DNA from 3 places in the Butyrivibrio proteoclasticus B316 genome. Region 1 is predicted to be linked to each of the others. Evidence: predicted binding sites of a transcription regulator. Region 1 holds the regulator's gene; each other region holds the start of a gene.
What was found. Region 1 encodes Rex, which represses fermentation and respiration genes when NADH is low (regulators of the CRP and FNR family bind a similar motif). Its sites were predicted from a motif close to ATTGTTAANTANTTAACAAT; they were not measured.

Region 1 (2,281 bases):
TAAAGCAGCCCGCAAATTATTCTACGTATTCTTCTCCGGATAAAGGTCTTCTAATCGGATGTCTCTTGTCCGGATCATATTTCATATCAAAAAGATCTACAACTTCAGGTCCGAAAATCTGATGCATATAAGAATAGAGATTATAATTCTCCATCTCTGATTCCTGAAGCCTGATAACATTCTTTTTAAGTTCTATTCTGGCCCTCTTGATCCATTCATCCAAAGCTTTGATATCTTCTGTGTTATCATGAAGTCTCTCATAGCAGACCTTCATGGTTTCCAACATCAGCTTATAGTCTATATCATATATCTGTTTGGATAGATCAAGGAGCTCATCCTGATGGCTGTCTAGCTTATCGTTACATTCGTTAATAAGTCTGGTGCGTTCTGAAATCTCTTTCTCGATGTTTGGGGCATTACCAAGCTTATTGGCTTTATCCCTTAGCGGCACAATTTCTCCAAGAAGCTTTTTCTTAAGCTTCTTGATATCCTTGGTCTGGCTCCTGAGTTTGCCGTCCTTCTCAACCAGAGAATTAAGCTCATCAGCGAGGCTCTCTATTTCAGGTGTCATTTCAGTCTGCGTAAACAATTGATGCCATTTATTATCCAGCGTCAGTATAGGAATACTCTTTCCTTGTAGCGCAGACATATAAACTTCATCGTCTCTTGCCATCAGATTATCTCACAATCATCAGTTTATGTGTTTTCATACCTGTTTATATTATACGATAATTTCATCAAACTGTCAGATAAATGTACATTTTCTACCTGTATATTGTTAGGAACTTCCAGGTCTACATGCGCAAAGTTCCATATAGCCTTGATTCCGCACTCAGCAAGTTTGTGTGCCATCGGAACAGCCTGATCCTTGGGAATAGTAAGAACTGCTATCTCAATCTGATTCTTCCTGACAAAATCTTCCATCTCATCTACAGGGCGCACTTCAACATCTCTGATCTTGGTTCCATAAAGTTCAGGATTGCAGTCAAAAGCTCCCTTAAATACAAATCCTCTTCTGGTAAAATTAGTATATCCGGCAATAGCCTTGCCAAGATGTCCTGCACCGATAATTACAAGGCTGTGCTGCTTGTCAATTCCAAGTATCTTACTGATTTCATCATACAGGTAATTGACATTATATCCGTATCCCTGCTGACCAAATCCGCCAAAATTATTAAAATCCTGTCTGATCTGAGAAGCTGTCACCTTCATAATATCTGAGAGTTCCTGAGAAGAAATTCTCTCAACACCCTTTTCCTTAAGGTCCCCCAAATATCTAAAATAGCGAGGAAGTCTCCCTATTACTGCCTGAGAAATCTCTTTATCTGCCATCAAAAGCTCCAATCTTGCGCATCATTAACGCTTTATAATAATTTTTTTCATTTCTAATTGTTAATAAATTCTCAATTATAATTATATCCATCCGTTAAATAAATGTCAATTGAATTACAGCCCATGGACATGCCATTTTTAGGCTATCCAAGGGCTGTTTGAAACGCTTTTGAAGCAGTAAAACTTAAGGCTTAAAGAAACTAATTGTTTCTGTCATATCCTCTGCAAGTTTTTGAAGCTTATTAGCAGATTCTGTGATCAGTGAGAATGTTGCATTAAGTTCCTGCATTGAAGCATTTGTCTCTTCCGTTGAAGCTGCATTTTCTTCTGAAATAGCAGAAAGATCAGAAATAATCTCTACAAGTTTATCCTTGGCAGTGTTAAGGTTTTCAACATAACCGGCAATGCTGTCTGTACTGCTTGATACATTATCAACATTATCAGCCATGCTGCGCATATTGGTCTGAGTATCGTCAAGCTGCTGGGACTGTTGATCAAAGCTGGAATTAAGCCTCTGCATTACTTCAACTGATGCTTCAGAATCCGCCAGGAGTTGTTCTACAATTTTCTTGATTTCTTCTGCGCTGTTACTACTCTGAACAGCAAGCTGTCCTATTTCTGTTGCAACAACCGCAAATCCCTTTCCGGCATCTCCGGCTCTTGCAGCCTCTATGCTGGCATTAAGTGATAAAAGATTTGTCTGTGACGCAATTTCAGTAATAGCCTGTGAAAATTTAGAAATCTCTTTGGCTGATTCATTCGTCGAATTAATGGTATCTCCAATATCACGAACAGACGCCTGAACATCTTTACTTTGCTCTATCAGTTTATCAAGAGCTTCCATAGCTGCTTCACAGGAAGTTTTCATTTCTCCTGCAAAAGAATTGAGCTGCTTGACATTATCTGCCACTTCATCAATATCTCTTCCAATATCCTGTGTATTACCGGC
Region 2 (2,281 bases), 1.4 Mb from region 1:
TCATATTTGTGCATAACTTCGTTGTAATCAAGAACCTCTGATGTAATAGGTGCCATCTCAGGTCCTACCTGCATGTGCTTGCCATCCTTAGTGAGGAACTTCTCGTCCTTACCACCGTTGATAGCGTAAAGAAGACACTTAGCAAGGTTAGCTCTAGCTCCGAAGAACTGCATCTCTTTACCAGTCTGTGTAGCAGATACGCAGCAGCAGATGCTGTAGTCATCGCCCCAGATAGGTCTCATAACATCATCGTTCTCGTACTGGATTGAAGATGTTGTAACAGAGATCTTAGCAGCATACTTCTTGAATGTTGCTGGAAGCTTAGAAGTATAAAGTACTGTAAGGTTAGGCTCTGGTGAAGGTCCCATGTTCTCAAGTGTATGAAGGAATCTGAAGTCATTCTTGGTAACCATGTGACGTCCGTCCATACCAAGTCCACCAACCTCAAGAGTAGCCCATACTGGGTCACCTGAGAAGAGGTTGTTGTATGAAGGGATACGAGCAAACTTAACCATTCTGAACTTCATTGTCATGTGGTCGATAAGCTCCTGAGCCTCAGCCTCTGTAAGTGTTCCCTCCTTAATATCTCTCTCGATATAGATGTCAAGGAATGTAGAAACACGTCCTACTGACATAGCAGCACCGTTCTGTGTCTTGATAGCTGCAAGATATCCAAAGTAAAGCCACTGAACAGCCTCTTTAGCGTTCTTAGCTGGCTGTGAAATATCAAATCCGTAAACCTCAGCCATAGCCTTCATTCCCTTGAGGGCTCTGATCTGCTCTGAGATCTCTTCTCTCTGACGAATGATGTGGTCAAGCATTGTGCCATCGCCGCAGTTGTTGTAATCTTCCTGCTTCTTGGCAATGAGGTAATCGATACCGTAAAGAGCAACTCTTCTGTAGTCGCCTACGATACGTCCACGTCCGTATGTATCTGGAAGACCTGTTACGATGTGGCTGTGTCTTGCAGCTCTCATCTCAGGTGTGTAGGCATCAAATACTGCCTGGTTGTGTGTCTTGTGGTACTCTGTAAAGATTTTATGGAACTTCTCATTTACCTTGTAACCATATGTCTCAGCAGCTTCCTCAGCCATCTTGATTCCGCCGTAAGGCATGAATGCTCTCTTAAGTGGCTTGTCTGTCTGAAGACCAACGATCTGCTCGAGATCCTTCATAGACTCGTCGATATAACCAGGGCCATAAGCTGTAAGACTAGATACAACTTCTGTCTCGCACTCAAGTACGCCGCCCTTTTCACGTTCCTGCTTCTGAAGCTCCTGAAGCTTGCCCCAGAGCTTGTTAGTAGCATCTGTAGCATCAGCAAGGAAGCTCTCATCTCCATCATATGGTGTGTAGTTGTTCTGGATGAAATCTCTTACGTTTACATCATCCAGCCAGTGGGTTCCTTTAAAACCTCTCCATGCTTCTTTCATAATATTCTCCTTTCAAACGGTAAAGTGACTATTTATGTTGAAAAAAAATCTTGTTAATTTTTTATCACTTCTTTATACCGAAGGATATATTATCATCACATGGCATACTAGACTTTGATTATAATCAAGTTTTAATTTTAATTTTATTTTTCACAAATTATTCACACTTTTTCTAAACAATCTTTTTCCCTTAATACTGCATGATAATAAGAAAGAATGTCGCTTGCGACATTCTCGCGCGAGGCGCGGATGCTTTAGCATCATTTTCATCTCGCGCCGATGCGCATCCATAGCGGAGCGTTTTTTATTTCATAGGAATGCGGAGCAATTTCCTATGAAATAAAAAAAACAGAGCGAAGTAGTCCGCAAACTACCTGCTCTGTCGATAATTTTTGTCATCTATACAGTTCACTTCTCGCCTCTGAGAATTGCTGTAGCATTAGCTACACGCTCAGCAGTTGGTGATTCTACGCCTTCGAGCTGGTATGGAATTCCAAGTGCTTCAAACTTGTGCTGTCCCATTGAATGATAAGGAAGAACTTCGATTTTCTCTACATTAGACAATTCCTCAATAAACTTTCTTGTCTTATGCAGATACTCATCATTATCTGTTATTCCAGGCACAAGTACGTGGCGAATCCAGATTGGCTTACCAATCTCAGATAAATATCTCATTCCGGCCTGAATGTTCTCATTTGGAAGGCCAGTGAGCTTTATATGCTCTTCTCTGTCTATATGCTTGATATCCACAAGAAGAAGATCTGTATATTTCATGAGTTCCTCAAATTTGCCAAAAAACTCACTGTTTCTGTCTTCATTAAAAGGCTGAAGTGCTGTATCAATGCAAG
Region 3 (2,281 bases), 1.0 Mb from region 1:
TTGATAGTTCTAACCATCTGAGATGTGTATGAGTTCTCGTTGTCATACCATGAAACAACCTGAACTTCATAGAGGCCATCACCGATAGCTGTTACCATTGTCTGTGTAGCATCAAAGAGTGAACCATATGTCATTCCAACGATATCAGATGAAACGATCTCATCCTCGTTGTAACCGAATGTCTCAGGATCTGAAGCCTTCTTCATAGCCTCGTTGATTGCTTCCTTTGTAAGTTCCTTGTCAGACTTAACAACTGCGAAAAGAAGAGTTGTTGAACCTGTTGGAACAGGTACTCTCTGAGCAGCGCCGATGAGCTTGCCGTTAAGTTCAGGAATAACAAGACCGATAGCCTTTGCAGCACCTGTTGAGTTAGGAACGATGTTTACAGCGCCTGCACGTGCTCTTCTAAGGTCACCCTTTCTCTGAGGTCCGTCAAGGATCATCTGATCACCTGTGTAAGCATGGATTGTTGCCATGATACCAGACTGGATAGGTGCGAAATCGTTAAGTGCCTTAGCCATAGGTGCAAGACAGTTTGTTGTGCAAGATGCAGCTGAAATGATGTTGTCATCTGCTGTAAGTGTCTCGTGGTTAACGTTATATACGATTGTAGGAAGATCATTTCCTGCAGGAGCAGAAATAACAACCTTCTTAGCACCAGCATTGATATGAGCCTGAGCCTTGTCCTTAGATGTGTAGAAACCTGTACACTCAAGAACAACGTCTACTCCAAGCTGTCCCCAAGGAAGGTTATTAGCATCAGCTTCCTTGTAAATCTTGATCTCCTTACCATTTACTGTAATGGAATCCTCGCCGTAAGATACCTTGTCAGCGTATTTGTACTTGCCCTGTGATGAATCATACTTAAGAAGGTGAGCAAGCATCTTAGGAGCTGTAAGATCGTTGATTGCTACGATCTCTGTTCCCTCGTGCTCGAACATCTGTCTGAATGCAAGACGACCGATACGGCCAAAACCATTGATTGCTACTTTAACTGCCATTTTAAGTTCCTCCTAAAATGAATTTATATTGATTTGCTGTTACATATTATCTAATTTGACAATTTTTTATCAGCAATTTTAATTCTAATAGACTTTACTTGATAAATCAAGTAAGAATATATAAAAAACATGATATTATTAATTTTGCGAGGTGAATTTTATGAACAAAAACTTACCATCAGATTATCATATGCATACACATAATTCAGGTGATTCCGACGCTCCCATGAAGGATATGATAGAAAGTGCCATAAAATGCGGGCTTTCAGAAATATGTTTTACCGAACATATGGATCTTGATTTTCCAATAACAAAAAGTGTTCCTGAAGGGACTTTCACATTAGATATTCCTTCTTATAGGAAAGAGCTCTTTTCATACAGGCAAAAATATCAGGATACTATAAGTATCAAATATGGTATCGAGCTGGGCCTTCAGAGCCAGATCATCGCTCAGAACTCCCGGGTTATTAGCGATAATGATTTTGATTTTGTTATAGGTTCTATCCACCTTCTTGATCATGCCGATCCTTATTATCCGGAGTTTTGGGAAGGCAGAGATGAAGAATCTGTTATCCGCCGCTATTTTGTTTCAACTCTTGAGAACATAAAGTCCTTCTCTGATTTTGACGTTCTGGGACATCTTGACTATATCGTCCGCTACACGCCAACTCATGGTGCAGGATATTCATACCGTAAATATAAAGAGGAAATAGATGCTATTCTCTCCTACCTGGCAGAGCATGATAAGGGACTTGATCTAAACACCAAGTCTCTGACAAGAGGTGGATCAGATCCTAATCCCAATGCCGATATCCTGTCAAGGTTCCGTGAACTTGGCGGACGCATCATAACTTTCGGATCAGATGCCCATACTCCGGATGAAGTCGCAGGCTGCTTTGAAAGAGCCAGAAAAATCGCGGTTTCATGTGGTTTTGACTCCTACTATACCTTTGATAAAAGAGTTCCTACTGCTCATCCATTCTAAAGATGTTGATTCCGAGTGGAGCTTTCATGCCCGCTTCGGATTTTGGCATTAATTAACTAAATATAGTATAATAGTCATATATATATTCATTAATTCCAACACTACCGCGGAGGTTTCGTAATGAATACCGGTTACCATGATAGAAGCAAAAAGGCCAGAATATATGGGTCTATTATCATATATAAAATAATCAGTCTTGTCATTCTTATCGCACTGACAATAATAATGACATTTACATTCTTTATAGAAAAAAATAAGGTTACAGATGCCAATAACAGACCTGTTTCCGTCATTT

Region 2: a site for Rex is predicted at 1,483-1,502, ahead of pflB (formate C-acetyltransferase). Genes of this name have one in related genera too.
Region 3: a site for Rex is predicted at 1,056-1,075, ahead of gap (type I glyceraldehyde-3-phosphate dehydrogenase). Genes of this name have one in related genera too.

Annotation. Positions count from the first base shown of each region.
Region 1 is NC_014387.1:1,496,879-1,499,159, reverse strand. It holds gene BPR_RS06140 (hypothetical protein) at 17-673, opposite strand; gene BPR_RS06135 (redox-sensing transcriptional repressor Rex) at 697-1,332, opposite strand; gene BPR_RS06130 (methyl-accepting chemotaxis protein) at 1,517-2,281, opposite strand, start outside.
Region 2 is NC_014387.1:132,434-134,714, reverse strand. It holds gene pflB (formate C-acetyltransferase) at 1-1,433, opposite strand, end outside; gene pflA (pyruvate formate-lyase-activating protein) at 1,842-2,281, opposite strand, start outside.
Region 3 is NC_014387.1:2,504,244-2,506,524, forward strand. It holds gene gap (type I glyceraldehyde-3-phosphate dehydrogenase) at 1-1,001, opposite strand, end outside; gene BPR_RS10395 (histidinol-phosphatase HisJ family protein) at 1,162-1,986, shown strand; gene BPR_RS10400 (GGDEF domain-containing protein) at 2,107-2,281, shown strand, end outside.